Regions from separate parts of the Streptomyces sp. NPDC058239 genome, predicted to be linked through region 1. Evidence: riboswitches for the same ligand, from Rfam matches in the RefSeq annotation. Region 1 holds a riboswitch; the other holds the start of a gene.
What was found. Region 1 has a riboswitch for S-adenosylmethionine ahead of thrC (threonine synthase). Riboswitches for the same ligand answer to the same signal wherever they lie in the genome.
Positions count from the first base shown of each region.

Region 2: it holds a riboswitch for S-adenosylmethionine, as region 1 does, so the genes downstream of both, ACFVYE_RS07985 (hypothetical protein) here and thrC (threonine synthase) in region 1, are expected to answer to the same signal.

Region 1 is NZ_JBHVWS010000064.1:25,718-41,557, forward strand. Features, by position in the region: gene ACFVYE_RS40545 (hypothetical protein) at 377-1,276, shown strand; gene ACFVYE_RS40550 (esterase/lipase family protein) at 1,401-2,642, shown strand; gene groL (chaperonin GroEL) at 2,809-4,431, opposite strand; gene ACFVYE_RS40560 (cold-shock protein) at 4,787-4,993, opposite strand; gene ACFVYE_RS40565 (MoaD/ThiS family protein) at 5,416-5,694, opposite strand; gene thrC (threonine synthase) at 5,724-7,025, opposite strand; SAM riboswitch class I at 7,044-7,171, opposite strand; gene ACFVYE_RS40575 (glucosyl-3-phosphoglycerate synthase) at 7,325-8,275, shown strand; gene ACFVYE_RS40580 (trehalose-6-phosphate synthase) at 8,320-9,711, shown strand; gene otsB (trehalose-phosphatase) at 9,723-10,601, opposite strand; gene ACFVYE_RS40590 (DUF3263 domain-containing protein) at 10,698-10,964, opposite strand; gene ACFVYE_RS40595 (extracellular solute-binding protein) at 11,004-12,257, opposite strand; gene ACFVYE_RS40600 (SIS domain-containing protein) at 12,568-13,476, shown strand; gene ACFVYE_RS40605 (ROK family protein) at 13,591-14,523, shown strand; gene nagA (N-acetylglucosamine-6-phosphate deacetylase) at 14,523-15,677, shown strand.
Region 2 is NZ_JBHVWS010000004.1:185,759-201,598, reverse strand. Features, by position in the region: gene ACFVYE_RS08015 (ABC transporter permease) at 1-1,101, shown strand, start outside; gene ACFVYE_RS08010 (carbohydrate ABC transporter permease) at 1,098-2,078, shown strand; gene ACFVYE_RS08005 (1,4-beta-glucanase) at 2,147-4,411, shown strand; gene ACFVYE_RS08000 (beta-galactosidase) at 4,426-6,405, shown strand; partial or broken gene ACFVYE_RS07995 (hypothetical protein) at 6,426-6,668, shown strand; gene ACFVYE_RS07990 (LacI family DNA-binding transcriptional regulator) at 6,747-7,757, opposite strand; gene ACFVYE_RS07985 (hypothetical protein) at 8,016-8,423, opposite strand; SAM riboswitch class IV at 8,472-8,581, opposite strand; gene ACFVYE_RS07980 (phosphocholine-specific phospholipase C) at 8,684-10,741, opposite strand; gene ACFVYE_RS07975 (TIM-barrel domain-containing protein) at 11,082-13,754, shown strand; gene ACFVYE_RS07970 (SAM-dependent methyltransferase) at 13,904-14,731, opposite strand; gene ACFVYE_RS07965 (hypothetical protein) at 14,911-15,840, opposite strand, start outside.

The sequences.
Region 1 (15,840 bases):
TACGGGCCACTTGACCCAGCACCAAGATCACAAGAGCTCGCCCCCCTTGCCCCGCTTCCCGCATCGCGCCCCCACCGATCCACCCTCTCAGCAGCGGCGCATTCGGAGTACACCCAGCGCATTCAGATCAACGCGCACGCCCCCTCACCAGGGGGCATTCCACCCGGAGCTCAAGTCGCGAAGTCCGAGCGCTCTTTCCGAGGAACAGGAGGTGGGCCACTACCCACCCGCCCTCCCCACCCGGCGAGTTGACTTCTCGTGACCGGCTTGCCACGGATGGTGGCGACGCTCTGGCGTTCCGAATAACGAACGACCCCTGCCGGTGCTGGAACACCGAAACAGGGGTCTGACCACTTCGATCGTCAGGAGCGATCTCATGGCTGTCAGCCAGCTTAGTGCCGCCCCACGCGCGTCGCACGTACCCCCGCACCCCATGGCCAATCCGGGTTACGGCAAGCGCTCCGCACCCTCCCAACACCCCCGCACCGACCGCGACTTCGCGCATCTGCCGCCCCGTGAGGCATCCATCGCGGCATACATCGACCGGCTGCCCGACGGCGCCGACATCTCCGTGAAGACGCTGGCCAAGGTCCTCCCGTACGGACAGTGCGCGCTGCGGACCGCCCTCAACCAACTCCAGGACGCCGGGCATCTGCGGCGCGGCAGCGAGTGCGTCGCCAATGGCGAGGTCCTGCTCTGGGTGACCCGCACATTCTTCTCCCGCACCGCGCGGGACGACGACTGGTGGGCGGCGTTCACCCGGGGCGACGTACCGCCGGAGCAGCGGCACCGACACCCCACCCGCTCCCGGGCGTTCGTACTGCTGGCCGCGCTGGGTCGTACCGCTCCCTCACTCACCCTCTCGGCGGCGGACTGTGCGGCGCTGGAACCGCAGGTCACCGAATGGTTAGAGCGCGGCGCCACAGAGGCTCAGCTGCTTCACGCCCTCACCGACGGCCTCCCCGCCCCCATCCACCACGCGGCGGCCCTCGTCCGCAGGCGGCTGGCCGACAAGATGCCACCCGAACGGATCACTCCGGCACAACAGCGGACGGTGTTGCGCACCCTCGAATGCAGCGAGTGCCGCGCACCCGGCAGCGCGGAGAGCCTGATCGGGGGCCGGTGCGGACCATGCCGGGGCACCCCCGTCGTACCCACCGGACCGGCCGGAACCGTCCCGGCGATGGGCGTACGCAGCCGCATGAGCGAGGTCCGGGCGGCGATGACCCCACGATCCGAACGGATCGGCCGGCCGATCCGTTCTCGCCTGTCATGATCGCCGGATGTCCGAAACCGGCTCCCACCTGGGAGTGGTTTGATCCACTTCTCCCTCCCGGTCACTACTCTGTGTGTTCCTCTTGGCACTCGTTGTAACGAACCGGCCCAAAGGGGAACGAACCATGTCCGAACCGACTCACGAGCAGATCGTCTCGGAGCTTCACAGCAAGCCCCCCATCACCCTCGCCCCCGGCCCCCGCCTGGACGCCGAGAAGCACGGTGCCCTCCCGCTGCCGCCGAGCACCGTATGGGACCTGCCGGGCGGCACCGCCTGGGTCTACTACGGCGAGGGGCACTCGGGTCTCACGCGGCCCGTGATCTTCGCCGACGGATTCAACACCGGTCCGAGCAGCCTGGACTTCTCCTGGGAAATCATGGAGTTCGGCGACTACGCGCTCATCAGCGAACTGCGCCGCCGGGGACACGACGTCATCATTCTCGGCTTCCACGAGCGCAGTGCGTCGATTCTGGACAACTCCCGGACCGCGCAGGCCGCGATCCTGCACGCCATCGCGGAACGGCAGGGTGACGCGCCGCTGGCTGTCGGCGGGTTCAGCATGGGCGGGCTCGTCACCCGGCACGCGCTGGCCAAGATGGAGAGCCAGAGCATCGACCACCAGACCTCTCTCTACTTCTCGTACGACAGCCCGCACCGCGGCGCCTGGATCCCGATCGCGCTGCAGGCGTTCGCGCACTACATCAAGGATCTCGACAGCCGGTTCTCCGACCAGATCAACAGCCCGGCCGCCCGTCAGCTGCTGTGGCGGCACATCGAGAAGTGGGACGGGACGCCGGACCAGAGCGACGAGCGCGCCACGTTCCTCGCGGAGATGGAGGCCGTCGGCCAATGGCCGCGCCGGCCGCGGCTGATCGGTGTCGCCAACGGCGTGGCCGACGGCACCGGCACCGATGTGCAAGCCGGCGAACTGGCGCTGGAGGGCAAGGGCCTGTCAGTCGTGGGCACCAAGCTCTACACCCAGTCCCCGGGCGAGAACGAACTCGTCGCGAAGCTGCGGGTGGTGACACTGAAGACCAACCAGGTACATACGTCCGGACTCCCGTCGATCGACGGCGCACCCGGCGGCTCGCTGGAAGGGTTCGGCATCCTCGCCGACGGGCTCAACGCCCTCAACCCCCTTCTCGGGTTCAAGACCGACGTACGCATCCGCTCGCACTGCTTCGTGCCGGCCGTCAGCGCCGTCGACGTGGGCGATCCGGACACGGACGAGGAGCTGTACAAGGACATCTCCGCGCTCCCGCCGAATGCCGGCGGGCTCGACGAGTTCAAGCTCGCGTCCCGCAACGAGGGGCACACCCTTGTGACGGAGGAGCTCTGCACCTGGCTCCTCGACCGGCTTCCGTAGTTCCGCGGTCCCGTCGCGCGGGGTATCGCGCGCCCACGGTGCTCCGGCGGGCATCGTGGGCGCGCCCACCGCCCCACCCCGTACAGAAACGACATCGGCCCCCGGGACCAGCTGGTCCCGGGGGCCGATGCGGCAAAGCTGTACAGGAACTACCGATCCGTCAGGATCAGAAGTCCATGTCACCGCCCGGCATGCCGCCCGGAGCAGCCGCAGAGGCCTTCTCCGGCTTGTCGGCGATGACGGCCTCGGTGGTGAGGAACAGCGCGGCGATGGACGCGGCGTTCTGCAGGGCGGAGCGCGTGACCTTCGCCGGGTCGAGAATGCCCTCGGCGATCATGTCGACGTACTCGCCGGTCGCGGCGTTCAGACCGTGACCGATCGGCAGGTTGCGCACCTTCTCGACGACGACGCCACCCTCGAGACCACCGTTGACGGCGATCTGCTTGAGCGGAGCCTCCAGCGCCAGCTTGACGGCGTTGGCGCCGGTCGCCTCGTCACCCGAGAGCTCCAGCTTCTCGAAGACGGCCGAGGCCTGGAGCAGAGCCACGCCACCACCGGCGACGATGCCCTCCTCGACGGCGGCCTTGGCGTTGCGCACCGCGTCCTCGATGCGGTGCTTGCGCTCCTTGAGCTCGACCTCGGTCGCGGCACCGGCCTTGATGACGGCCACGCCGCCGGCCAGCTTCGCGAGGCGCTCCTGGAGCTTCTCGCGGTCGTAGTCCGAGTCGGAGTTCTCGATCTCGGCACGGATCTGGTTGACGCGACCCTGAACCTGGTCGCTGTCACCGGCACCGTCGACGATCGTGGTCTCGTCCTTGGTGATGACGACCTTGCGGGCACGGCCGAGCAGGTCGAGACCGGCGTTCTCCAGCTTGAGGCCGACCTCCTCGGAGATGACGGTGCCACCGGTGAGGATGGCGATGTCGCCGAGCATGGCCTTGCGGCGGTCACCGAAGCCCGGGGCCTTGACGGCGACGGACTTGAAGGTGCCACGGATCTTGTTGACGACCAGGGTCGACAGGGCCTCGCCCTCGACGTCCTCGGCGATGATCAGCAGCGGCTTGCCGGACTGCATGACCTTCTCCAGCAGCGGAAGGAGGTCCTTCACGTTGCTGACCTTGGAGTTGACGATCAGGATGTACGGGTCGTCGAGGGACGACTCCATGCGCTCCATGTCGGTGGCGAAGTACGCCGAGATGTAGCCCTTGTCGAAGCGCATACCCTCGGTGAGCTCCAGCTCCAGACCGAAGGTCTGGGACTCCTCGACGGTGATGACGCCTTCCTTGCCGACCTTGTCCATGGCCTCGGCGATGAGCTCGCCGATCTGGGTGTCGGCGGCGGAGATGGAGGCGGTCGAAGCGATCTGCTCCTTGGTCTCCACGTCCTTGGCCTGCTCCAGGAGGGCGGCGGAGACGGCCTCGACGGCCTTCTCGATGCCCCGCTTGAGGGCCATCGGGTTGGCACCCGCGGCGACGTTGCGCAGGCCCTCGCGGACGAGAGCCTGGGCGAGAACGGTGGCGGTGGTCGTACCGTCGCCGGCGACGTCGTCCGTCTTCTTGGCGACCTCCTTGACCAGCTCCGCACCGATCTTCTCGTACGGGTCCTCCAGCTCGATCTCCTTGGCGATGGAAACACCATCGTTGGTGATCGTGGGGGCGCCCCACTTCTTCTCAAGGACGACGTTGCGACCCTTGGGGCCAAGGGTGACCTTGACGGCGTCGGCGAGCTGGTTCATGCCGCGCTCGAGACCGCGCCGGGCCTCCTCGTCGAACGCGATGATCTTGGCCATGTGAAGTGGTCCTCCCGGACAGGGGTGGATTTCTCCGGACCGAGTGGCGCCCGCGACGGACGGCCTGCGTGTCCGGTGGTTCCTTGCCCCACCGGACCTGCGGGCCTCACCGGCCCGGTCCAAGTTCTGTCACTCTCACCTGGAGAGTGCTAACGCCAATGATTAGCACTCGACCCCCTGGAGTGCAAGCGCCTTCGAAGAAGGCTCGCTGAGGGGCGGCGGTCGGACGGCGGGAGGGCCAAGCTCGACGACAGCCGCTCACGGGCGGCCGCGGACGCAAGCGCACGGAGGGCCCGTACCCCAGGGGTACGGGCCCTCCGTGCGTGAGTAGTGTCGTTGGCCGACCGCGTCGAGCTCAGCCGACGGCGAGCTTGACCATGTCCGCCTGCGGCCCCTTCTGGCCCTGCGAGATCTCGAATTCAACTCGCTGACCCTCTTCGAGGGTGCGGTACCCGTCCATCTGGATCGCGCTGTAGTGGACGAAAACATCCGCACCACCGTCGACCGCGATGAAGCCGTACCCCTTCTCCGCGTTGAACCACTTGACGGTGCCCTGAGCCATGCCTAACTCCCCTATTACTGGCCCTTGCACAGGACCGCACTTCGCGGACCCGGGTCAGAACTCACCCCCCGACAGGAGAGGGTGCGTGCGCCGGAACGCGTCGACCGCGGCCGAATGTATCTGCCCAACTGCCCTCTGCAACAGGTCAATCGGACGAGAATTCTGGGCAGCACCGAACGCCCTAATATGAGGAATTCATAAGATTCCAGGGCAAGTCGGGCCAGGCAAAGGCGACTTATGGCGCAAGGAGATCCAACACTTTGGCTGCTTCTTGTCGCGGCCGGGCGCATTCTCATATGCGGGCGGCACGGGCAGCTGGGGGGACTTCCCACACTGTACCGCGCTCAACCATGCAGAATTGCCCCCTCCGCTTCTCTCGCGGAGGGGGCAATACAGATAACGCTGTGAAGTCGGACGGACGGTCAGCAGCCGCCTGCGACTGCCGGGATGATCGAGATGCCCGCGCCGTCCGGCGTCGCCGTCTCCAGGCCGCCCTCGAAGCGCACGTCGTCGTCGTTGACGTACACGTTCACGAAGCGGCGCAGCTTGCCCTGGTCGTCCAGGACGCGGGCGGCGATGCCCGGGTGGTTCTGCTCCAGGGACTCGATGACCTGGGAGAGGGTCGAGCCCTCGGCCGGGACCTCGGCCTGGCCGCCCGTGTAGGTGCGAAGGATGGTGGGGATGCGGACCTTGACGCTCATGAGGGGTGCCTTTCTTCGGTCTCGGGTGGTCAGCTGGCGGCGAGGCCGGCGGCGCGGAACGCGTCCAGGCTCGGGCGGATCGTCGCGGTCGCCTGCGAGGTGGCGGCCACCGCGTCCAGCGTCTTGAGGCCGTCACCGGTGTTGAGGACGACGGTGGTCAGCGCCGGGTCGAGCAGACCGGCCTCGATGAGCTTCTTCGTCACGCCGACCGTCACCCCGCCTGCCGTCTCCGCGAAGATGCCCTCGGTGCGCGCCAGCAGCTTGATCGCGTCGACGACCTGCTCGTCGTCGACATCCTCGACCGCGCCGCCGGTGCGGCGGGCGATGTCCAGGACGTACGGGCCGTCGGCCGGGTTGCCGATCGCCAGGGACTTGGCGATGGTGTTCGGCTTCTGGGGCCGCACGACGTCGTGACCGGCCTTGAAGGCGGTGGAGACCGGGGAGCAGCCCTCGGCCTGGGCGCCGAAGATCTTGTACGGCTTGTCCTCGACGAGACCGAGCTTGATCAGCTCCTGCAGACCCTTGTCGATCTTCGTGAGCTGCGATCCGGAGGCGATCGGGATGACGATCTGGTCGGGCAGCTGCCAGCCGAGCTGCTCGCAGATCTCGTACGCCAGGGTCTTGGAGCCCTCGCCGTAGTACGGGCGCAGGTTGACGTTGACGAAGCCCCAGCCCTCGCCGAGCGGGTCGCCGATGAGTTCCGAGCAGAAGCGGTTGACGTCGTCGTAGTTGCCCTCGATGCCGACCAGCTCGCCGCCGTACACCGCGGCCATGACGACCTTGCCCTGCTCCAGGTCGTGCGGGATGAACACGCAGGAGCGGAAGCCGGCGCGGGCGGCGGCGGCGCCCACCGCACCGGCGAGGTTGCCGGTGGAGGAGCAGGAGAGGGTGGTGAAACCGAAGGCGCGGGCGGCCTCGACGGCGATGGCGACGACGCGGTCCTTGAAGGAGTGCGTCGGGTTTCCGGAGTCGTCCTTGACGTACAGGCCGCCGGTGACGCCCAGCTCGCGGGCGAGGTTGTCGGCCTTGACCAGCTTGGTGAAACCGGGGTTGATGTTGGGCTTGTCCGCGACATCGGCGGGGACCGGCAGCAGCGGCGCGTAACGCCAGATGTTGTCGGGTCCGGCCTCGATGCGCTTCTTCAGCTCGTCGGGGGAGCCGCTCGGCAGGTCGTACGCCACTTCGAGCGGCCCGAAACAGGACGCGCAGGCGAAAATGGGGCCGAGCTCGAAACGCTCGCCGCACTCGCGGCAGGAAAGCGCCGCGGCGGGTCCGAGGTCGACAGCTTCGGCGGAAGAATTGGTGCTTGCTGCAACAGTCTGCACGGCCATGATGGCGGAGGCCCTTTCTCCTCATCTTCCTTGCGACGCATTTCGCCACAAGACGGAATTGGCACCTTCCCCACCGTGACCTCGCGGTCGGCGGGAGGGTTGCCGGGACTTCAACGGGCCGTTCCCTCAGTCCCTCTGGATGAGCGCTGTGGCACTGGATCATCGATCCAGGCATTTATTGGCGGACTGACCCCGACATGCGACGGCCATCCGCGTTGTTCAAGACTGTAACCGAAGCACCGGACAGTTGAGATAGTCGTCCGAACCGCGAGATGGATCACATACAGGGAGTATCGACCGTGCTGGAAGAGGTCGAACGCTGGCTGGCCAGGCGTTCCTGGTCGGCCGCCGACCGCCCGCTGGACCGCGTCCTGGCCGCCAAGGCCAGGGACCCGCGCCGCGGGAGCGTGAGCGTCGTACTGCCCGCGCTGAACGAGGAGGCGACGGTCGGCCGGATCGTTGCGACCATCCGGCGCGAGCTGATGGAGAAGGTCCAGCTGGTCGACGAACTCGTGGTGATCGATTCCGGTTCCACGGACGCCACCGCGAAGGTGGCCCGGGAGGCCGGCGCCCGGGTGGTGCACCGGGACGAGATACTCCCCCGGATACCCGCCGTGCCCGGCAAGGGCGAGGTGCTGTGGCGGTCGCTCCTGGTGACCGGCGGTGACATCGTCTGCTTCATCGACGCCGACCTGAAGGACTTCTCGGCGGACTTCGTCTCCGGCATCGTCGGCCCGCTGCTGACCGACCCGAACGTGCAGTTCGTGAAGGCGATGTACGACCGCCCCCTCGGTGACACCGCAGGTCAGGGCGGTCGCGTCACCGAACTGGTGGCCCGTCCGCTGCTCAATCTGCACTGGCCGCAGCTGGCCGGTTTCGTTCAGCCGCTGGGCGGGGAGTACGCCGTGCGCCGCTCCCTGCTCGAACGGCTGCCCTTCCCCGTCGGCTACGGAGTGGAACTGGGCCTCCTGGTCGATGCGCTGCACACGGTGGGTCTGGACGCGCTGGCCCAGGTCGACGTAGGGGTGCGCAAACACCGCCACCAGGACGGGCAGGCGCTCGGGCGGATGGCGGCGACGATCTACCGGACAGCTCAACTCCGGCTGTCCCGCGGTCACTTGGTACGGCCTTCGCTCACCCAGTTCGAGCGTGGCGAGGACGGCTTCGTACCGCACACCCATGCGGTGGACACCGAGGAGCGGCCCCCGATGCGCGAGATCGAGGAGTACGTTTCGCGCCGGGCGGCCTGACTTCGCACGTTTGGGCGGTTCGTGATCGGGCTAGATTCCGCAACATGGTCTCCGAGCACGAAGCCCAGCCCGCTGCCCAAGTCCTCGTTGCGTCCAACCGCGGCCCGGTGTCGTACACCCTCGCCACGGACGGATCACTCGACGCGAAGCGCGGCGGCGGCGGGCTCGTCTCCGGGCTGAGCGCCGTCAAGGACAAACTGTGGGTGTGCGCCGCGCTCGGTGACGGGGACCGGGAGGCGGTCCGGCGCGGGGTCGGTGAGCAGGGCGTACGGATGCTCGACATCGACGCGGCCGTCCACGCGGACGCGTACAACGGCATTGCGAACTCGGTGCTCTGGTTCGTCCACCACATGCTGTACCAGACGCCGCTGGAGCCGGTCTTCGACGCGGAGTTCCGGCGGCAGTGGGCGTCGTTCGAGACGTACAACCGGGCCTTCGCCGAGGCGCTCGCCGAGGAGGCGGGCCGGGGTGCGGCGGTGCTGGTGCAGGACTACCACCTGGCGCTGGTGCCCGGCATGCTCCGCGAACTCCGCCCCGACCTGCGGATCGGCCACTTCTCGCACACCCCGTGGGCGCCCGTCGACTACTTCCGTCTGCTCCCCGACGACATCGCCGAGCAGCTGCTGCACGGCATCCTGGGCGCGGACCGGGCGGCCTTCCTGACCCGGCGCTGGGCGGATGCGTTCATCGGCTGCTGTACGGAGATCCTGGGCGGCACCGGCCGGACCAGGATCGGGGTGCACGGGCTCGGCGCGGACGCGGACTTCCTGCGCGCACGCGCGCACGAGGCGGACGTGGACGAGCGGATGGCGGCGCTGCGGGAGCAGGTCGGCCCGGGGCGGAGGACGATCGTACGAGTGGACCGGACGGAACTGTCCAAGAACATCGTGCGCGGCCTGCTCGCGTACCGCGCGCTCCTGGAAGAGCGGCCGCAATGGCGTGAGCGCGTCGTCCATGTCGCCTTCGCATACCCCTCTCGGCAGGACCTGGCGGTGTACCGCGACTACACGGCCGAGGTGCAGCGGGTCGCCGACGAGATCAACGCCGTGTACGGCACGGCGGGGTGGACGCCGGTCGTGCTCCACGTCAAGGACGACTTCGCCCGCTCGCTCGCCGCGTACCGGCTGGCCGACGTGGCGCTCGTCAACCCGATCCGCGACGGCATGAACCTGGTCGCCAAGGAGATCCCGGTCGTCTCCGACCACGGCTGCGCGCTGGTGCTGTCGCGGGAGGCGGGGGCGTACGAGGAGCTGGGCAGCGACGCGGTCGTGGTGAACCCGTACGACGTGTCCGCGACGGCGGCGGCGCTGCACGAGGCTCTGACGATGGCGGACGACGAACGGGCCGCGCGCACGGAGCGGCTGGCCGCGGCGGCGGTGGCGCTGCCGCCGCAGCAGTGGTTCCTGGACCAGCTGGACGCGCTGCGGCGGGAGTGAGCCGGCGCGGGCTAGAGCTGTCGCGCCAGGGCTGCCAGGAAGCCGACGACGGCTCCCGGGCCGTTCAGCAGCAGATCGGCCCGCTCGGCCAGTTCGGGCACCTCCGCGCTGCCGCTGCAGACCAGCAGTCCCGGGATGCCGTCGGGGCCCTCGGTGCGGAGCTTCTCCACGGCGGCGTACGCCGCTAGGTCACCCAGGTCGTCACCCGCGTACAGAACGGACTCGGCGTCCAATTCCCCTACGTACTGCGTGAGCGCCACGCCCTTGTCCGTGCCCGGCGGGCGCAATTCCAGGACCAGGCGACCCGGTTCGACGATCAGCCCGTGCCGGGCGGCGAGCTCGCCGAGGGGGCCGCGCAGGACCTCGAACGCGGCCTGCGGGTCGACGGCGCGGCGGGTGTGGACGGCGAGCGCCTGGCCCTTCTCCTCGATCCAGGTTCCGTGCCACGAATCGAACCGGTCGAGCACGCCCGGGAGTTCGGCGCGGACCGCAGCCACGCCGGGGTGCGGGGCGGGGGCGTGGACGGTGCCGGAGACGGCGTCCCAGCGTTCGGCTCCGTAGTGGCCGAGGACGACGAGATGGTCGAGTCCCGGTACTCCGGCGAAGCCGCCGTGCCGGACCGCGACGCCGGCCGGGCGGCCGGTGATCACGGCGATGGAGGCCACTTTCGGGGCGAGCGCGACGAGCGCGTCGACGGCGCCGGGGTGGGCGCGGGCCTGTTCCGGGTCCGGGACGATGTCGGCGAGGGTCCCGTCGAAATCGAGCGCGACGACGGCACGGTCCGGGCGCGCGAGGATCGCGGCCAGGGCTTCTCGGCCGGGTGGGGTGGTGGGGGTCGGGAGCTCGGACGGGATCTCGCTCGGCACGGGTACGTGCGGATTGCTGCCCATGGGGCCGAGCCTATAGGCGTACCGCCGGGCACAGCCATGGGCGACGTGGCATACGGGCGGCGTCATGATCACCGTCTCCCGCCGAGCGGGTGCCGGTCAGCGACGCCCCCGTTTCGCGTCGCGGACCCGGCGCAGGCGGTTCACCGTCACCGGGTCCTCCTCCAGCGCGCGGCGGTCGTCGAGAAGCGCGTTCAGCAGCTGGTAGTAGCGCGTGGGCGAGATGCCGAGCTGTTCGCGGATCGCGCGCTCCTTCGCCCCGGGCCCGGCCCACGACTGCCGTTCGACGGCGAGCACGGCACGGTCCCTGGCGGAGAGGCCGACGGGGCCGTCCGTGTCGTCGGGGCCATTCGGGGGGGCGCTCATATCAGCCAACATATCGCCCGGACGGAGAGCCGCCGCCCGTTACTCCGCGTCCTCCGCCGCCCTCGCGTCCTGTGCGATCTTCCCCAGCACGTTCTCGGGGCTCGCGTTCGGCGCGACCGCGTCGCCGATGTTCTCCTTGATCGACTCGCTGGCACGCGCCCAGGACGTCTTGCCGAACGGGTAGAACTCCGAGTTCGGCAGCGCGGCCAGGAACTTCCACAGCGGCTTGTACTTGGGATCGGACTCCATCGCCGCGGAAGCGCTGTCGGTGACCGGCAGCAGGCCGTACTCGTCGGCGAAGTCGATGACGTTCTTGTCGGTGAACACGTAGTCGAAGAACTTGCCCGTCTCCACACGGTGGCCGCGCTGCTTGAAGCCCATGATCCAGTCGGCGACGCCCATCGACCCCTCCGTGGGGCCGCCGATGCCGGGCAACGGCACCATGCCGACGGAGACGCCCTTCTTCTCGGCCTCCTGCATCAGCGTCGGGTGCCCGTTCAGCATGCCGACCTCGCCGCGCGTGAACGCGTCGAACGCCTTGCCCCGGTCGAGCTTGCCGGGGGCGACGGGGCCCACGAGGCCCTTGTCGACCAGGTTCGTCTTCAGCCAGTCGAACGTCTTGACGTTCTCGGCCGAGTCGATCTCGTACGAGCCGACGTCGTCGATGTAGCCGCCGCCCCCGCTGAGCAGCCACATCATGGTCTCGGCCTGGGACTCCTCCGGACCGAGCGGCAGCGCGATCGGGTACGTCACACCGCGCTGCTTGAGCACCGCCGAGTCGTTGCGTATGTCGTCCCAGGTCTGCGGGGCATCGAGGCCCGCCTGTGCGAAGGACTTCTTGTTGTAGAAGAGCAGTCGGGTGCTGGCGACGAACGGCAGTCCGTACTGGTTCTGGTCCACGCTGCCCGCGTCGGCGAGGCGCGGCAGGAAGTTGGCCTGGGTGGGGATGCTCAGCATCTCGTCGGTCCGGTAGAGCTTGCCGGCCTTGGCGTAGTCGGCGTACGCGCCGATCTGGGCGATGTCGGGGGCCTGACCCTTCTTCACCATCTCGGCGACCTCGCGGTCGACGTCCTTCCACGAATAGACGCTGACATCGACCTTGATGCCGGGATGGGACGCCTCGAAGCCCTTCACGAGCCCGGCCCAGTACTTCTTGGAGCTGTTGGCCGCGCTGTTGCCGTAGTCCGCCGCGACGAGCTTGAGGGTGACATCCCCCGATCCGCTGTCGCTGCCGCCGCATCCCGACAACGTTGCCGTCAATCCCAGTGCGACCACAGCCGCCGTCAGTCCCAAGTAACGCCGCCGCACAGCCCAGTCCGTCCTCGTCCATTTGCGTCATCCGCGCCGGCCACGTCCTCGTGGGGGCCTCCGGATGAGCTGCGATCCTCCCCCGAGCGATCGTCGAAGGTCTACACCACCGGTGTATCGCTTTGGCAACGTACCCGGACCCGTGTCCGGTTGACGCCCGAGGCCATTGCCCTTGACCTGCGCCGACTGCTAAGTAGGTTTCGGCGCAAGGCCGTTCATGGTCCGGACCTTTACTCCGCTGCTGTACCGCACCGCCCGCATCGTTACCGTTCCACGCCGCAAGGAGCCGTCCAGCATGTCCCGTACCGCATCAGAAATTGCCACCCAGCCCGACTGCTGGCGGCGTGCCGCAGAGGCGGGGGCGGTGTTCGACGGGCTGCCGCGGCCGGGTGAGCGGGTCGCCGTCACCGGGTGCGGCACCTCCTGGTTCATGGCGATCGCGTACGCGGCGCTGCGCGAGGCGGCCGGTCAGGGCGAGACGGACGCGTATCCCTCGTCGGAGTTCCCGTCCGGGCGTCCCTACGACCGGGTGGTGGCGATCACCCGCTCCGGTACGACGACCGAGGTGCTGGAGCTCCTCGGCGAGCTGCGCGGCAAGGTCACCACCGTCGCGCTGACCGCCGACCCGAGGACGCCGGTCATGGACGCCGCCGACGCGGTGGCCGTACTGGACTGGGCGGACGAGGAGTCGGTCGTCCAGACCCGTTTCGCCACCACCGCGCTGGCCTTTCTGCGGGCCGGCCTGGAGGCGTCGGGTCCGCTTCCGGCCGGGGTGAAGACGGTCGCCGCTGCGGCGGTCGACGCGGAGCTCGCGGTGACGGAGCCGCTGGACGAGGCGGTGGTCTCGGCCGAGCAGTGGACGTTCCTGGGGCGCGGCTGGACGTACGGCCTGGCCCAGGAGGCCGGGCTGAAGATGCGTGAGGCGGCGGGTGCCTGGACGGAGTCGTACCCGGCGATGGAGTACCGGCACGGCCCGATCTCGATCACCGGACCGCACCGCGTGGCGTGGGTGTTCGGCCCGCTGCCGGAGGGGCTCGCCGGCGATGTGGCGCAGGTGGGCGGCACGCTGGTCGCGCATGCCACCGCTGACCCGATGGCGGATCTGATCCGCGCGCAGCGGCTGGCCGTCGAGCTCGCGGAGTCGAAGGGGTACGACCCGGACCACCCGCGCAATCTCTCGCGCAGCGTGATCCTTTCGTCCTGAGCCCGCTGTCCGGGTCCACTGCTGCGGGGTCGCGGGCGCGATTTTGTATGGAGGCGCAACAAACCACGATAGTGGACTAGACCTTTTGGGGTTCGTCGGGCGAAACTGTTTCCCGTGAAACACGTCATCGCCCTCGATGTGGGCGGCACCGGAATGAAGGCCGCACTGGTCGGGGCCGACGGCGCCCTGCTGTACGAGGCTCGGCGGGCGACCGGCAGAGAACGCGGTCCCGACGCCGTCGTGGAGTCGATCCTCACCTTCGCCGCGGACCTGCGGGCGTACGGCGAGCAGCACCTCGGCGAAAGCGCTGTCGCGGCCGGTGTCGCCGTGCCCGGCATCGTCGACGCCGAGAACGGGATCGCGGTCTACGCCTCGAACCTGGGCTGGCGCGACGTACCCATGCGGGAACTGCTCGGCGAGCGGCTCGGCGGTGTCCCCGTCGCGCTCGGCCACGATGTGCGCACCGGCGGACTCGCCGAGGGCCGGATCGGCGCGGGCAAGGGCGCCGACCGCTTCCTCTTCGTGCCGCTGGGCACCGGCATCGCCGGGGCCATCGGCATCGCGGGCACCATCGAGTCCGGCGCGCACGGGTACGCGGGCGAGATCGGCCACATCGTGGTCCGGCCGGACGGCCCGGACTGCGGCTGCGGCCAGCGCGGCTGCCTGGAGACCCTGGCGTCCGCCTCCGCGGTGACCCGGGCCTGGGCCACGGCGTCCGGCGATCCGACGGCGGACGCCGCGGATTGCGCGAAGGCCGTGGAGTCGGGCGACCCGGCGGCCGTGGAGGTCTGGCGCAACGCGGTCGACGCGCTCGCCGCCGGGCTGGTCACCGCGCTGACGCTGCTCGACCCCAGCACGCTCATCATCGGTGGCGGTCTCGCCGAGGCCGGGGAAACCTTGTTCACACCACTCCGTGCGGCCGTCGAGGAACGTGTCACGTTCCAGAAGCTGCCCCACATCGTCCCGGCGGCCCTCGGGGACACCGCCGGATGCCTGGGCGCAGGGCTGCTCGCCTGGGATCTTCTCTCCACGGAGGTATCCGCCTGATGGCCGGACGCGCAGACAGCACAGTTCTCGCAGGTGCCCGGGTGGTGCTTCCCGCCGGGACCGTCGAGGACGGCCGGGTGATCGTCGAGGGCACCCGGATCGTCGGCAGTGCGGCGGAGGGCGCCCGGACCGTCGACCTGAGCGGCCACTGGGTGGTCCCGGGCTTCGTCGACATGCACAACCACGGCGGCGGCGGCGCATCCTTCACCTCCGGCACCGTGGACGAGGTCCTCACCGGTATCCGCACCCACCGCGAGCACGGCACCACCACGCTGGTCGCCTCCACCGTCACCGGGGAGATGGACTTCCTCACCCAGCGGGCCGGTGTCCTGTCCGAGCTGGTCGAGCAGGGCGACCTGGCCGGTATCCACTTCGAAGGGCCGTTCATCTCGCCGTGCCGCAAGGGCGCGCACAGCGAGGATCTGCTGCGCCACCCGGACCCGGCCGAAGTCCGCAAGCTGATGGACGCGGCGCGCGGCACCGCGAAGATGTTCACGCTCGCCACCGAACTCCCGGGCGGCATCGAGTCGGTGCGGCTGCTCGCCGAGCACGGGGTGATCGCCGCGATCGGGCACACCGACGCGACGTACGAGCAGACCGTCGAGGCGATCGACGCGGGCGCCACCGTCGCCACGCACCTGTTCAACGCCATGCCGCCGCTCGCCCACCGCGAGCCCGGCCCGATCGCGGCCCTGCTGGAGGACGAGCGGATCACCGTCGAGCTGATCAACGACGGTACACATCTGCACCCCGCCGCCCTGGAGCTGGCCTACCACCACGCCGGCGCCCACCGCGTCGCGCTGATCACCGACGCCATGGACGCGGCCGGCTTCGGCGACGGCCGGTACCAGCTCGGCCCGCTCGCGGTCGAGGTCAAGGACGGCGTCGCGCGGCTGGTCGAGGGCAATTCGATCGCGGGCTCCACACTCACCCTGGACACCGCGTTCCACCGGGCCGTGACCATCGACAGGATCCCGGTCGGCGATGTCGTGCAGTCCATCTCGGCCAACCCGGCACGGCTGCTCGGCGTGTACGACAAGGTCGGCTCGCTGGACCCGGGCAAGGACGCGGACCTGGTGATCCTGGACGCGGACTTCGCGCTCAAGGGCGTCATGCGCAAGGGCGAATGGATCGTCGACCCCCAGATCGGTTGATTTGACCCGTTATTGACGGCGGGTCGAATACGTAACGAAGAGACGGCGGTTGGTCCGGAGGTCTGGGCCGACCGCCGCCTCTTTGACATGATCGCCTGGGAAACAGGCAGAGAAAGCGCATTCCGTCCAAGGATTCGCGCTCCAGAGCAGGGATCGAGGGAGC
Region 2 (15,840 bases), on a different contig from region 1:
GCTACGGATCCTGATGCCGGCGGGGCGGCAGCCCCGTCCGGCGGCGACGAGAGCGCCGGGCGCGACGGCAAGGGTGAAAGCCCCGGGGGCGGCGGAGACGGCCGGGCGAGCAGGTCCCGGACGATCGGCGGCCGCCGGGCCCGTACTGCGAAGACCACACCGACGAGCACGGGGGCGCAGGCAGGCGGCATCACATGGCGCCTGCGACTGCGCCGGGACCGCACTCTGGTACTGATGACGCTGCCGGCCATCGCCCTGCTGCTGATCTTCAACTACATCCCGTTGCTCGGGAACATCGTGGCCTTCCAGGACTACGACGTATACGACCTGGGAATCACCGGCAGCCCGTTCGTCGGCTTCGACAACTTCACACGGATCTTCGAGGATTACCGGTTCTGGCAAGTCCTCATCAACACACTGGTCATCTTCCTGACTCAGCTGATCCTCTTCTTCCCGATTCCGATCGTGATCGCCCTGCTGCTGAACACGATCATGAGTGCTCGGGTGCGGGCCTGGGTCCAGGCAGTGGTCTATCTGCCGCACTTCTTCTCCTGGGTGCTCGTCGTCACCGTCTTCCAGCAGATGTTCGGCGGCGCCGGCCTGGTCGCGCAGTGGCTGCGTGAACACGGGCATGAGGGCTTCGACCTGATGACCAGTCCGGGCTTCTTCAAGTTCCTCGTCACCGCGCAGTCCGTCTGGAAGGACGCGGGCTGGGGCGTGATCGTCTTTCTCGCCGCGCTCGCCGCCGTCAACACCGATCTGTACGAGGCGGCGGCAGTGGACGGTGCGGGCCGCTGGCGTCGCATGTGGCATGTCACACTCCCCGCGCTGCGCCCCGTCATCGCACTGCTCCTGGTCCTCCGGGTCGGCAGCGCCCTCAATCTCGACTTCGAGCAGATCCTGCTCCAGCGCGACCAGGTCGGCTCCGGCGCATCCGAAATCCTCGACACCTACATCTGGTGGACGGGCATCAAGACCGGCGACTTCGGCTACGCGGCCGCCGCCGGAATCTTCAAGGGGCTGTTCAGCGTCGCCATGGTGCTGGGTGCCAACAAGGTCGCCCACATGCTGGGCGAGCAGGGGGTGTACTCCAAGAAATGACGACTCTCCTGGAACTGGACAAGGACCCGTCGGAACCCGCCCCCGCCGATCCCCGCAAGGAATCCCCGCTCCAGCGGGCCCTGCGCATGGAGCCCCGCCCGGTATGGGAGGAGGAGCCGACCAAGGCAGGTCTCGCATTCAAGGGGCTCGGTCTCTTCGCGATCTGCGCGGTCGTGATCATCCCGCTCTGGGTGGTGCTCGTCACCAGCCTCTCCGACACCAGGGCGATCAACGACGCGGGCGGCCTGGTCGTCTGGCCGAAGAGCATCACCTTCGTCGCGTACAAGGAACTCCTCAGCGGCGGCGCCGTCACCAGGGCAGCGATGGTGAGCATCGGACTGACCGTCGTCGGCACGGCGTTCAGCATGGCGGTCTCGGTGCTCTGCGCGTACGGGCTGAGCCGGCGGGACTCCTACGGGCACCGTCCGCTGCTGATGATCCTGATGGCGACGATGTTCTTCGGCGCCGGACTCATCCCCACCTATCTGCTGGTCACGGGCATCGGTCTGAGCGACAGCTACTGGTCGATGATCCTGCCCAGCGCCATCAGCGTGTTCAATGTGCTGGTCCTGCGCGGCTTCTTCATGGACACCGCACCGGAGCTCATCGACGCGGCCCGTATCGACGGCGCCGGCGAATGGCGCATTCTGCTGCAGATCATCATGCCGCTGTCCCGTGCGGTGATCGCCGTGATCTCGCTGTTCTACGCGGTCGGCTACTGGAGCCAGTGGTTCAACGCGATGCTCTACATCCAGAACAGCGAGAAGTACCCGCTTCAGATGATCCTGCGCCAACTGGTCCTCCAGCACCAGGTGCCGCCGGGCGCCATGGGGGCGGCGGTGAGCAGCGGGCAGATCAACAGTCTCGCCGTGCAGATGGCGGTCATGGTGCTGGCGCTGGTCCCGGTCGCGGTGCTGTCGCCGTTCGTCCAGAAGCACTTCCAGAAAGGGATGCTGACGGGCGCCGTGAAGGGCTGACCCGAGATGCCCACCCCTGCCTGATTCGTCCTCCCCGCTCCCCTCACTGCTTCCGGAAGGTGTTCGCCATGCGCGCTTCGTCCGCGCCCACGCCCAGTCGTCGCACCGTGCTCGCGGGAGCGGCCGTCGCCGCCGCGGCCGTGGCCGTGCCGGTCGCGGCGCCTGCCGCTGCCGCCTCCGAACGCCATCGGGCAAAGGACGTCGAGCCGCACCGCTGGCGCACGGCGGCCATCGGCGGGACGGGCTTCGTCACCGGTCTGCTGTTTCACCCGGCCGTGCAAGGGCTGGCGTATGCGCGCACCGATATCGGCGGCGCGTACCGGTGGGACGATGTGCAGTCCCGCTGGACCGCGCTCACCGACCAGCTCGGCTGGGACGACTGGAATCTGCTCGGCATCGAGGCCCTGGCCATCGACCCGGCACACCCCGACCGTCTCTATCTGGCCTGCGGAACATATGCGCAGTCCTGGGCGAGCCCCGGTGCGGTGCTGCGCTCCGAGGACCGGGGTGCGACCTGGGCGCGTACGGACCTGGCGGTACGGCTCGGGGCGAACGAGGACGGCCGCGGTGCCGGTGAACGGCTGCTCGTCGACCCGCGCGACAGCGAGACGCTCTGGCTCGGTACCCGTCACGACGGTCTGCTGCGCTCCACCGACCGGGGCGTGACCTGGGCCCCGGTCGACTTCCCGGCCACCGCGTCGGCGGCCGGTCAGGGTGTCACGTTCCTCGTCGCCGCGGGCCGGACGGTGTACGCGGGCTGGGGCGACGGCGGCACGGCTCTCTACCGTACGACCGCTTCCGGAGGCTGGGAGACCGTGCCCGGTCAGCCGTCCGGAGACGTCGCGGCGTCGGGGGTGCCGATCCGGGCCGCGTACGACGCGAACTCCTCGACTCTGTACGTCACCTACGCGGATGCGCCGGGGCCCAACGGGCAGTCCGACGGGTCGGTCCACCGACTCGACACGCTGACGAACACCTGGCGCAATGTCACACCTGTCAGCCCCGAATCAGCCTCGGGCGACACCTTCGGCTACGGCGGGGTCGCCGTCGACGCGCGTCGCGCCGGCACGCTGGTCGTCACCACCAACAACCGCTGGTCGCAGATCGACACGGTGTTCCGCTCCACCGACGGCGGTGCGACCTGGAGCTCGCTCAAGGACGCTGCGGTCCTCGATGTGTCGGAGACCCCGTATCTGCGCTGGGGTGGGGACGCGGCCAAGTTCGGCTGGTGGATCCAGGCCGTCGCCGTCGACCCGTACGACTCGCTTCACATCATGTACGGGACGGGCGCGACGATCTTCGGAACCCGGGACCTGGTCCACTGGGCGCCTCAGATCCGTGGCCTGGAGGAGTCCGCGGTGAAGTTCCTGCTCGCCCCGGACCAGGGTGGTGCCCAGCTCCTCAGTGGGCTGGGCGACATCGGTGTGATGTACCACGACACCCTCGCCGCTTCCCCGGCACGCGGTATGGCGTCGAACCCGACCTTCGGTACGGCCACCGGTCTGGCCCTGGCCGCGCTCAAGCCTTCATACGTCGTACGCACCGGGTGGCCGTCCGGCTCGGCTGCGGCCGGCGCGTACTCCGACGACGGCGGCAGAAGCTGGCAGCCGTTCGCCGCCCAGCCGGACATCGCCGCCTCGGCGCCCGGACCGGTCGCGGTCGGGGCGGACGGGGCAACGCTGCTCTGGTCGTTCATCCACTGGGACGGCACGAAGTATCCGGCACACCGCTCGACGGACGGCGGTGCGACCTGGACCGAGGTCGCCACATTCCCCAAGGGCGGCACACCGGTTGCCGATCCGCTCGACGCCAGGCGCTTCTATGCGTACGACACGGACACCGGCGTCCTCTTCCGTTCCACGGACTCCGGGGCGACCTTCTACCAGGGCGCGACGGGGCTCCCCGCCGGTGACGTGCAGTTCCGGATCGCCGCCGCTCCCGGCCGTAGCGGTGACCTGTGGCTGTCCGCCAAGGACCACGGACTGTTCCGGTCGACGGACGGCGGCGCGGCCTTCGCCCACGTGGCCGGCTGCCAGGCCTCGCACGCACTGGGCTTCGGCAGGGCGGCCCCGGCAAGGAGGAAAAGGCGTCCTGGGCAACGATCCGGCACGACCGGCTATCCGGCGATCTTCCAGACCGGGCGGGTCTCCGCAACCTTCGACGGTGTGGCGGTGCTGCGCTCCGACGACGAGGGCGCCACCTGGATCCGGATCAACGACGACAGGCACCAGTGGGGCTGGACCGGTGAGGTCATCACCGGTGACGCCCGAATCCACGGCCGTGTCTATCTGGGCACCAACGGCCGTGGCATCCAGTACGCGGATCCGGAATGAGGAGCGAGAAGTCGATGCCGTCCTTGCGCGACGCAGCCCGTGGCCGCATCCTCTTCGGCGGCGACTACAACCCCGAGCAGTGGCCGGAAGAGGTGTGGGAGGACGACGTACGGCTGATGAAGGAGGCCGGGGTCAACTCCGTCACCCTCGGGGTGTTCTCCTGGGCGAAGATCGAACCACGCCCAGGAGCAAGGGAGTTCGACTGGCTGGACCGGCTCATGGATCTGCTGCACGCCCATGACGTAGGCGTCGTGCTCGCCACTCCGACCGCGTCCCCACCGCCGTGGATGGGTGCGCAGCACCCGGAGACCCTGCCGCGCTCCGAAGACGGCTCGGTCGTCTGGTACGGATCGAGGCAGCAGTTCTGTGCCAGTTCACCCGTCTACCGGCGGTATGCCGCCGCACTCACCGAGGACCTGGCAGCGCGGTACGCGAACCATCCGGCGCTCACGGTGTGGCACATCAACAACGAGTACTGCACGCACTGTTGGTGCGACGAGACGGCTGCCCATTTCCGTCGGTGGCTGCAGAACCGGTACGGAACGGTCGAGGCGCTCAACGAGGCGTGGGGCACGGCGTTCTGGAGTCAGCGCTACGACACCTGGTCGGAGATTCTGCCGCCCCGCAAGGCGCAGTACATGAAGAACCCCACGCAGGTGCTGGACTTCAAGCGGTTCACGTCCGACGCACTGCTGGAGTGCTATGTGACAGAGCGCGACATCGTCGCCCGGCACAGCCCGGACATCCCGGTGACCACCAACTTCATGCCGTTGTGGTCGGGGCAGGACGCCTGGGCGTGGTCGGCACAGGAGGACATCGTCTCCGTGGACATCTACCCGGACCCGAAGGACCCGCTGGGCGGCCAGTACAACGCGATGCTCGCCGATATGACGCGTTCGCAGGCCGCAGGTCCATGGATGCTGATGGAGCAGGCCGCGGGACCGGTCAACTGGCGCGGCGTCAACCATCCCAAGCCGGCCGGTCTGAACCGGCTCTGGTCGCTTCAGTCGGTGGCGCGTGGCGCCGATGCGGTCTGCTACTTCCAGTGGCGGCAGTCCCGGCAGGGCTCGGAGAAGTTCCACTCCGGGATGCTCACACACGCGGGTGAGCAGGGCCGCACGTTCCGGGAGGTCAAGGGGCTCGGTGCGGAACTGGCCACGATCGGCGCGGCGGTCAGTGGTACGGATGTGCCCGCCGATGTGGCGATCCTGCACGACTGGGATGCGTGGTGGGCCGGTGCGCAGGAGGGACGCCCGTCCGCGCTCCTCGACTACACCGAGGTGGTCCGGAGCTGGCACCGGGCTCTCTGGGAAACCGGCATCAGCACGGAATTCGCCCGCCCGGAAGCCGACTTGGGCCGGTTCAAGGCGGTGGCCGTACCGCAGCTGTATCTGCTCACCGATGCCGCGATCGACAACCTCGTCGGTTATGTACGGGGCGGTGGGACGCTGGTCTGCGGCTTCTTCAGCGGGGTCGCTGACGCCGACGACCGGATCAGGCCGGGCGGCATGGATGTGCGGCTGCGTGAGCTGTTCGGCATTCGTACGCTCCACGAGTGGTGGCCGCTCGACACGGACACGACGGTGGAGTGCGACGGATTCCGCGCCGGACTCTGGTCGGAGGAGCTGGAGCCGGAGCGGGGCACACAGGTGGTGTCCGCATACCGCGACGGCGAGCTCGCCGGGCTGCCCGCGGTGCTGCGCAAGGGCCGGGCCTGGTACGTATCGACCCTGCCGGAGCCGGAGGCGCTGCGCACCCTGCTCGGCCGGGTGGCCGAGGAGGCGGGCGCGCGTCCGGTGCTGGCCGGACTGCCTGCAGATGTGGAGGCGGTCCGACGGGGCGAGTTGCTCTTCCTCCTGCATCACGGGCGGTCCACGGTCACCGTTTCCGTTCCCGGTGAGCAAGTGGATCTGCTGACCGGCAGGGTGGTGGCCGGCAGTGTGGCGCTGGGCCGCTACGGCGCGGCCGTGCTGCGAAGCCGCGCCGCGCGATGAGCACCGGCAAGCGCTCCCGTGGTTCGCACGCCTGGACGGTCTACAAGGGGGACAACGGGTCCAACCAGGTCTTCTCGTTCCTGCGCACCTCGGACTCCACATCGGGCACGGTGGACATCCTGCCGATCCTGAAGTGGATCAAGGACACCAAGGGCTGGTGGGGCAACGAGACCATCGGTGACGTCCAGTTCGGCTACGAGATCACGTCGTCGCCCGGCGGCCTGGACTTCACGACGAACGGATTCAGCGTCTCGTCCGGCTGACCCGCCCGGAGCCGGCAGGGGCCGGCCCCCGCGCAGGAGCCGGCCCCCCGCGCGGGGGCCGGCTCGTGCGCACCACAGTCAGCCGACGGGTGCCGGCCCGCTGCTCTCCCGAACCGTCAACTCCGGGGCCAGCAGCTCCACTTCATCCGTTCCCCGCCCGCCCAGCTTCGCGACGACCTGCTCAACGGCGCGCCGCCCCATCTCCTGTGCCGGAATGGCGACCGAGGTGAGGCGGACCGATGCCTGCGCTGCCACCTGCTCGGGGCAGATGGCGACCACCGACACATCCTCCGGCACGGCCCGTCCCTGCTGACGCAGCAGATTGAGCAGTGGTTCCACGGCGGACTCGTTCTGCACGATGAACCCCGTGGTGCCCGGCCGCTCGTCGAAGATCCGGGCCAGGGTCTGGGCCATCGCCGCGTACCCGCCCTCGCAGGGCCGGTGCAGCACCCGCACACCGGCCTCCTGCGCCCTGGCGCGCACACCGTCCACGGTCCGCTCGGCGAACCCGGTGTGGCGCTCGTAGACGGCGGCCGCCTCGCCGATCACCGCGATCTCACGATGCCCGAGTGCGGCAAGGTGCTCCACACACAGCGCCCCGGTCGCCTCGAAGTCGAGGTCCACACAGGTGAGCCCGTCCGTTTCGGCGGGCAGCCCGATGAGCACTGCGGCCCGGTCGGTCTCACGCAGCAACGGGAGCCGCTCGTCGTGCAGTTCCACGTCCATCAGGATCATGGCGTCGGCGAGCGAGCTGCCGGCGATCCGCCGCACTGCGGCCGGCCCTTCCTCTCCTGTGAGCAGCAGGACGTCGTAGCCGTGCGTGCGAGCGGTGGTGGCGACCGCGATGGCGATCTCCATCATCACGGGCACATACATGTCGGTGCGCAGCGGCACCATGAGCGCGATGATGTTCGACCGGCTGCTCGCGAGCGCCCGCGCACCGGCATTGGGGTGATATCCGAGCTGCTGGATGCTCTGCTCCACCCGCTCCCGGGTGGACACCGAGATGGACCGCTTCCCGCTGAGGACATAGCTCACCGTACTCGCGGAGACTCCGGCATGCTGGGCGACCTCGGCAAGGGTGACCATTCAGGGCTCTCCATCACGGGACGACTTCGGGTACCGGGACACACGCCGACACGTACCGACCGGTTGGGCGAAGCGCTTCGAATTCGACCGGTTCAGTCTGTGACATGCGCAGATGGTTCCGAGCCTAAACCCGCCCGCACGAGCTGTCCAGAGAACTGTCGAAGCGCTTCGACACCGTTTTGCCGGTCACGCTGTCCACCCTGCACCGCGGCAGGACCGGGCCGGGACCGGTACGTCCACGATAGGCGGACGGGTCGGCTACAGCCCGTACGTCGTGCCGCCAATGGTCCGCCGCGGGTCGGGCGCCCGGGTCGCGCACAGCGGGCCGCCCTCGAAGCCGGCATTGACCAGTGCCGTTGCCCGGCCCCCGGAGTCCACCAGTTTCAGGGCATGCCACCGCGGCAGCCAGAACACTCGGCCGCGGTGCGCGGCGAGCAGTTCCCGGAGGAGTCCCGGCGCGTGTGTCCACACCTTCGGCAGGTCTTCGGCGAGGTCGAAGGTGGGGCGCAGCCCGATCCACCCGTCGGCACCGACATCACCCGAGGTGAGCAGGAGTTCCACGGCCCGGCCGGGCTCCTGGTGGCACTTCTTGGCGTGAATCCAGTGGACGTGGTGGCCGGGTCCATGGCTGGGGCAGTCGTCGTTCTCGATGAGATGGGGGAGCATGGTCGTTCGCCTTCCTGGGATCATGGACCCCAGGTGCTCTGCCCCGATGGTCCGCTGTTCCCCATGCGCCGAGCACGGGGCGGGTCGTCACCCGGAGCACCCGCAGCGGAGCGGGGTGCCGTCCAGTTAGCCGGGGCTGTGCACTGGAACTCATGACCTGCGATAACTGTATCCCACGGGCGGCGGTGGGCCGACGGGTGGTCAGACGCCCGGGACCGGTCAAGAGGGCGGGGGCATGAACACCTGCCCCCGCCCCACGGTCAGCCTGCCATCAGGGCCGGATCGCTCGTACCCGCCTCGCCCGTCTCGACGTGTCCGGCAAAGCGGCGCAGGAACGTGGTGTCCGTGTCGGAGACCACCGAGATGTCGTACCAGCGGCTGCTCCCCCGCAGGTCCACCGAGTGGTTCACGGTCGTGCCCGCGCGCACCGTGAACGTCTGGGCAGTGCCGCCGTATGCATCTTTCACCGTCAAATGAACGTCACCGGACCCCGTATGAGTCATCGTCAGATCGAGCTGCCCATTGGTGGCGTTGTGGCGGGCGGTCACCTCGGGCCCTGCCGCCTTGCCCGGCCCCTTGAAGGTACGCAGGAAGCCGTTCGGACCGTGCACGCTGAGGCTGGTCACCCCGTTCGAGTAGACCGTGTTCCAGGTGTCGGAGAGCGACTTGCCGGCCTCGGTGGTGTACGTCCACGGTCCGTCGGTACGGTTCGCGGACGTGACCAGGAAGTGTGCTCCGGCCGCGGCGCCGCCGCTGAAGGTGAGGCCGTATTTTCCGGTCGCCGGATTCGCCGAACCGTCCACGAACGGCGCGTACGGCAGCGGCCGGGTGGGCCGGGAGCCCGGTTCCTGTTTGGGAACGCTGCCGACGGCGGGCGGCACGGGCACATAGTCGGGATGCCGGTTGCGGTCCGGCGGCAGGTACCCGGCAGTGGAGGGCAGGGCGACGGGAGCGGTGTCCGTACGGCGGAAGTCGAACGCGGAGGTGAGGTCGCCGCAGATGGCGCGCCGCCAGGGTGAGATGTTCGGTTCCTTCACCCCGAAGCGACGTTCCATGAACCGGATGATCGAGGTGTGGTCGAACACCTCGGAGCAGGAGAACCCTCCGGTGCTCCACGGCGAGACGACGAGCATCGGCACGCGTTGCCCCAGACCGTACGGACCAGCGGCGTAACCTCCGTTGCCCGCGAAATAGTCGGCGGAGGTCGCCACGGTGGACAGCCCCTGTGCGGCCCCGGACGGCGGGTACGGCGGCACGATGTGGTCGAAGAAGCCGTCGTTCTCGTCGTACGTGATGAACAGTGCGGTCCTGCCCCACACCTCCGGGTTGGACGTCAGCGCGTCCAGCACCTGTGCGATGTACCAGGCACCGTAATTCGCGGGCCAGTTGGGGTGTTCGGTGAAGGCTTCCGGGGCGGCGATCCAGGAGACCTTCGGCAGGGTGCCGGCCTTCACATCGGCCTTGAGCATGTCGAAGAGCCCGTCGCCGTTCTTGGCGTCAGTACCGGTGCGAGCCTTGTCGTAGAGCGGATCGCCGGGCTTGGCATTGCGGTAGTTGTTGAAGTAGAGCAGCGAGTTGTCGCCGTAGTTCCCGCGGTAGGCGTCGCTGATCCACCCCCAGGACCCTGCGGCGTCGAGCCCGTCGCCGATGTCCTGATAGATCTTCCAGGACACCCCGGCCTTCTCCAGTCGTTCGGGGTACGTCGTCCACCCGTACCCCGCCTCGTCGTTCCCGAGCACGGGGCCGCCGCCGGTGCCGTCGTTTCCGGTGTATCCCGTCCACATGTAGTAGCGGTTCGGATCCGTCGAGCCGATGAAGGAGCAGTGGTACGCGTCGCAGACGGTGAACGCGTCGGCGAGGGCGTAGTGGAACGGTATGTCCTCGCGGGTGAGGTAGGCCATCGTCGTCGCCGACTTGGCGGGCACCCACTGGTCGTACGCGCCCTTGTTGAACGCCCGGTGGCCGCCCGCCCAGTCGTGGTTGAGGTCCTGGATGAACTGGAGTCCGAGGTTGTCGGCCGTCGGCCGGAACGGCAGCACTTCCTTGGTGCCGGAGGCCTGGTGCCACACCGGTTTGCCGCTGGGCAATGTCACCGGACGTGGGTCACCGAAGCCGCGTACACCCTTGAGTGTGCCGAAGTAGTGGTCGAACGAGCGGTTCTCCTGCATCAGCACGACGATGTGCTCGACGTCCTCAAGGGTGCCGGTGGCGCCCTTCGCCGGGAGGGATGCAGCGCGGGCGATGCTGTTCGACAGCATGGTGAAGGCGGCTGTGCCTCCGGCGAGTTGCATGAAACGGCGACGGTCGAGTTCAGCCATGGGTAAGGACCTCTGTGGGGTGAGGAGGCGTGGGGGCGAAAGCGACTGGAGTGTTCCAGAGTCCCCGGGGGTGGCGAAAGACCGTCGCGGTGTGGACACGGTGGCGATCCGCCGAACAGCAGTCGGCGGGCCGGTTCGTGACCGGTCCGGCGGGCACGAGCCCGCAGGGGCGAGGCATCGGCGCGAAGCCCGGACATGACATACCGATGTGAAGCACTGACCCGGAACGTTGACATGCACCGGCCGTACGGTGAATTCTGATGCGCGAATCTCCAATGTTCCAAGCATGTCTGCGCAGACATCACCTACTTCGTTGTTCGGTACGAACGGAGAACACTCCTTGCGGATCCTTCAGAACCGTCCCAGCCAGGCGGCGGTCGGCTCGCTGTCGGTGATCGTCCTCGCGCTCACCGCCCTGACCGTCCCGGCCACGCAGGCACAGGCCGCGGCAACCCCGTCGGGCACCCTCGACAGCGCCACGAAGAATGTGACATGGCAGAGCCCGGTCTACGCCAAGGGCACCGTCGACTCACCTTCCAAGTGCGGTACGGCCGCCGACGACCCGGACAACGCCGTCTGCGCCCGCTTCGATCTGACCGTGAACCCACCCGCGGGCCAGTGGGACGACAATCCCGAGGGCGGCGTCCCCGTCTCCATCCAGTGGGAGACGCCCACCGACGACTTCGACATGTACATCTATGACTCGGCCAATAAGCAGGTGGCGTCCAGCGCGGGCACAGCCGACCCCGAGTCCACGGTCATCCCGAAGGCATCCGGCACGTACCACGTGGTCGTGGTCCCCTACGACGTGCACAACAATTCCTTCAGCGGAAAGGCATACCTCCCCGAGGCCACCGACGCCGGAGACCTCACCGGTTTCAGCGGCTCGCACGGTACGTACGAGATGGAGGCCGGTGCGCTCAAGGCCCGCGCCGAGTTCTTCACCGACGACACACTGCGGCTGCAGGCATCCCCGGACGGCGTCCTCGCCGACCCGAAGGACAGCCACATGATCCGGCAGCAGCCCACGGCCCAACGGCACACCAAATCCTTCGACGCGGGGACCTACTACGGCATCCGCTCCAAGGACGTGGTGATGCGCGTCTACAAGAAGCCGCTGCGCTTCGGCCTCTACAAGGCCGACAACCGCACGGTCATCTGGCAGGAGGCCGACCCGCTGCGCTGGACCGGCGGCGGCATGCGACAGAGCCTGAAGCGCGGCACCGATGAACAGTTCTTCGGCGGTGGTGAGCAGAACGGCAGCTTCTCGCACCGCGATCAGGTGATGAATGTCGGCAACAACACCAACTGGAACGAGGGCGGTTACAACAACTCCCAGCCGTTCTACATCTCCACCGCCGGCTACGGCGTCTTCCGCAACACGATGACCCCCGGCATCTACGACTTCAACTCACCGGTACGGACCGGCCAGCAGGAACGGCGGCTGGACGCCTACTATTTCACTGGTGACACCAAGTCGGTCATCGGCAAGTACACCTCCCTGGTGGGCAAGCCGTTCATGCCACCGGTGTACGGGCTCGAGCCCGGCTCCGCCGACTGCTACCTCCACAACGCCAACCGGGGCGAGCGCCACACCCTGGACGCGCTGAAGGTCTCCGACAGCTACGTACAGAACGGGATGCCGCTCGGCTGGATGCTCGTCAACGACGGCTACGGCTGCGGTTACGAGAACCTCTCCCAGACGGGTGTGGGCCTCGACAAGAACCATGCCCAGCTCGGCCTCTGGACGCAGAACGGTCTGCCCGACCAGGCCGAGGAGGCCAAGGCCGGCGTCCGCGTCCGCAAGCTGGATGTCGCCTGGGTCGGCGGCGGCTACGGCTTCGCCCTGGACGCCTGCGACCAGGCCAAGGCCGGCATCGAGGACAACAGCGACGCCCGCGGCTTCGTCTGGCTGCCCGTCTCCTGGGCCGGCGCACAGCGCTGCGGTGTGCTGTGGAGCGGTGACCAGAGCCTGTCCTGGGACTACATCCGCTGGCAGATACCGACATACGCCGGTGCGACCATGTCCGGCATCGCGTACAACACGGGTGACGTCGGCAGCATCTACCGGCACGACCCCGAGATGTACACCCGTGACCTGCAGTGGAAGGCATTCCTCCCGGCCATCATGACCATGGACGGCTGGGCGAGCGACATCACCACCAAGAAGCCGCACGACCAGCAGCCGTGGCTGGACGGCGAGCCGTACACCTCCATCAACCGCAAGTACCTGCAGCTGAAGGAGCGGCTGCTGCCGTACATGTACACCCTGTCGAAGGAAGCCACGAAGACCGGCGTCGGGCCGGTCCGGCCGCTCTCGCTGGAGTACCCCGACGACCCGGCGGCACTGGGACCGAACGCGAAGTACGAGTTCCTGGCCGGACCGGACTTTCTGGTCGCGCCGGTGTACAGCGACACGGACGTCCGTGACGGCATCTACCTGCCGAAGGGCACCTGGACCGACTACTGGACGGGCAAGACCTACCAGGGCCCGACCACGGTCAACGGTTACAAGGCACCGCTCGACACCCTGCCGCTGTTCGTCAAGAGCGGATCGATCGTGCCGATGTGGCCCAAGGGCACGCTCTCCTGGGAATCACGGGACAAGACCCAACTCGACTACGACATCTACCCGCAGGGCACCACGGAATACACGCTCTACGAGGACGACGGCGTGACGAGGAAGTTCACGGAAGGCGCCTCGGCCACCCAGCACGTACAGGTCCAGGCACCCACCCACGGCAAGGCCGGCCGGACCACCATCAGGATCGGTGCGAGCGTGGGCAGTTACGAGGGCAAGCCGTCAGCCCGCTCGTACCATGTCACCGTGCACGGCAATAACGCCCCGTCGCAGGTCGTCATGGACCACAGCCGCCTGCACCGGCTGAACTCGGCGACGGAGCTCGCCGCAGCCGAGTCCGGCTGGTTCACCGACCCCGCGACCGGGATCACGGAGATCAAGACGCCGTCCGTCTCCACGGGTCGCGGCTTCACGGTGGAGCTGCAGAAGTAGCGAGTCCTGCCGGCCGGCAGAACCGTGTCAGGGGCCGTTCACGGACGGCCCCTGACGCCTGTCCCCGTCCTGCAACTCGCGGGCGACCGCACCTTGGATCGGTCCGCGTCACGATGCATCACGTGCGGGACGGCGACAGCGACCGCACGTCACTCCTTGACGCCGATTCCACCGAAGGCATCGACATCGGCGGGCACGCTCGCACTGTCGGCGTCGGGCCGCCACTCACTGAGCCGGACGAAGCCGGGGTCGAGGATCCGCAGCCCGTCGAAGAGCGTAACGATCTCGCTCGGCTCGCGGACGTAATACGGCACTGCGCCACTCTCGATGTATGCCTTCTCCGCGGCGATCATGCCCTCGCTGGTACGCGTGCCGTCGTACACCACGAGGTGGCTGCCGGACGGCAGGCCCGCCATCAGCCGTCCCACCACCTCACGGGCCCTCGAGAAGTCGCCCGCGTGACCGAGTATGCCGAGCAGCATCAGGGCCACGGGCCGGTCGAAGTCGAGGGTCTTCGCGGCCTCGGCAAGGATGACGTCCGCCTCGTAGAAGTCGGCATCGATGTAGTTCGTGACCCCCTCGGGTGAGCTGGTGAGCAGCGCACGGGCGTGCGCCAGCACGAGCGGGTCGTTGTCCACGTACACGATGCGCGACTCGGGGGCGATGCCCTGGGCCACCTGGTGGGTGTTGTCGGCAGTGGGCAGGCCGGTCCCGATGTCCAGGAACTGCCGGACACCCCGGTCCTCCACCAGGTGACTCACCGAGCGGCGCAGGAACTGTCGCCCCGCTACCGCCACGTCGACAAGGCCCGGGAAGAACGTCTTGATCTGGTCGCCGATCTCGCGGTCGACCTCGTAGTTGTCCTTGCCGCCGACAAAGTAGTTCCAGAAGCGGGCGGAGTGCGGCCTGGTGGTGTCGATCCGGTCCGACACCGGCGTGGCGGGCCCCCAGGTGGACGGCTGCTGCTGCTCACTCATGAAGACCTCCGGACGCGAAAGTGATCAAGCTCCGGCCTCAATCTACCTGGGCGTCACCAGAGTTATGGCCGGTACACGCGAACGGCAGGTCTCGCACCACCGATCGGGCCGACTCCCCCATCTCGGCGAGCAGCGCACCTGCTGCCCGCGGGTCCGGCCGTCGGCCGACGTGCGTCCTTTCACCCGGAGTTGTAGCCCCAGCGGGCCCTGCCGTCCTTGCCCATGAAGCACTTCGCGGGCCGTCCGTCGACAGTCGTCGCGGTGGCACCCACGGGAGAGCAGTACTGCCCGAACCGGGCGCCGCCCTGGCTGCCGGTGCTGCCGCCCGAACTGCCGGAAGTGCCGCCGGTGGTGGCGCCACCACCGGTGGTGCCTCCGCCGCTGGACGAGCTCCCACCGGTACTCGCCCCGCCGGTGCCGCCGCCGGTGGTGCCACCGCCCGAAGCAGTGCCGTACGAGGGCTGGGGGCGCGGCTTCGGCTCAGGCTTGGGCTTCGGCTCAGGCTTGGGCTTGGGTTTCGGCGTCGGCGTCGGGCTGGGTGCGGTGCAGGGGTCGCCGGGACCGATCAGCCACAGTTTGGCCTGCCTCCAAGTCGAGACCTCGGTGCCGGGTTCCGGCTGTTGCCGACACACCTTCCAGTCGGCCAGGTCACGCGACGCTTCGTTCAGGTACTTGCCTGTGTGCGCGTGGAAGTACACCGCGCCGTCGAGACCGAGGTCGCCGAGGGTACCCGAGGCGTCGTCGAACCGTTCGCCGATGAGGTCCGGCATGACGATCCGGCGGGCGCCGAGCAGCCACGTCGGGCACTCCTCCCGCTCCGGGACCGCGTACAGCGTCAGCGTCCTGGCGGACGGGCGGACCGTCTCACCGCGGGTGGGCGTCTGGAAACAGACCCGCCAGCCCGGCTCGGTGCTCGTCACCGGTCGATGGGCGGAGGAGGCATCAGCTGCCGACACCCCCAGCCACGAATGGGTACCCGCCTCCGCCATGGCTACCGAGAGAGAGGACCCGTTGAAATCGGGGACGGCCAGGGTGCGGTCCGCACGAACCTGCCCCACGGCCTCCTCCCCGCTGGGGTCCGACCCCAGGCCGCTGAAGAACATGACGAC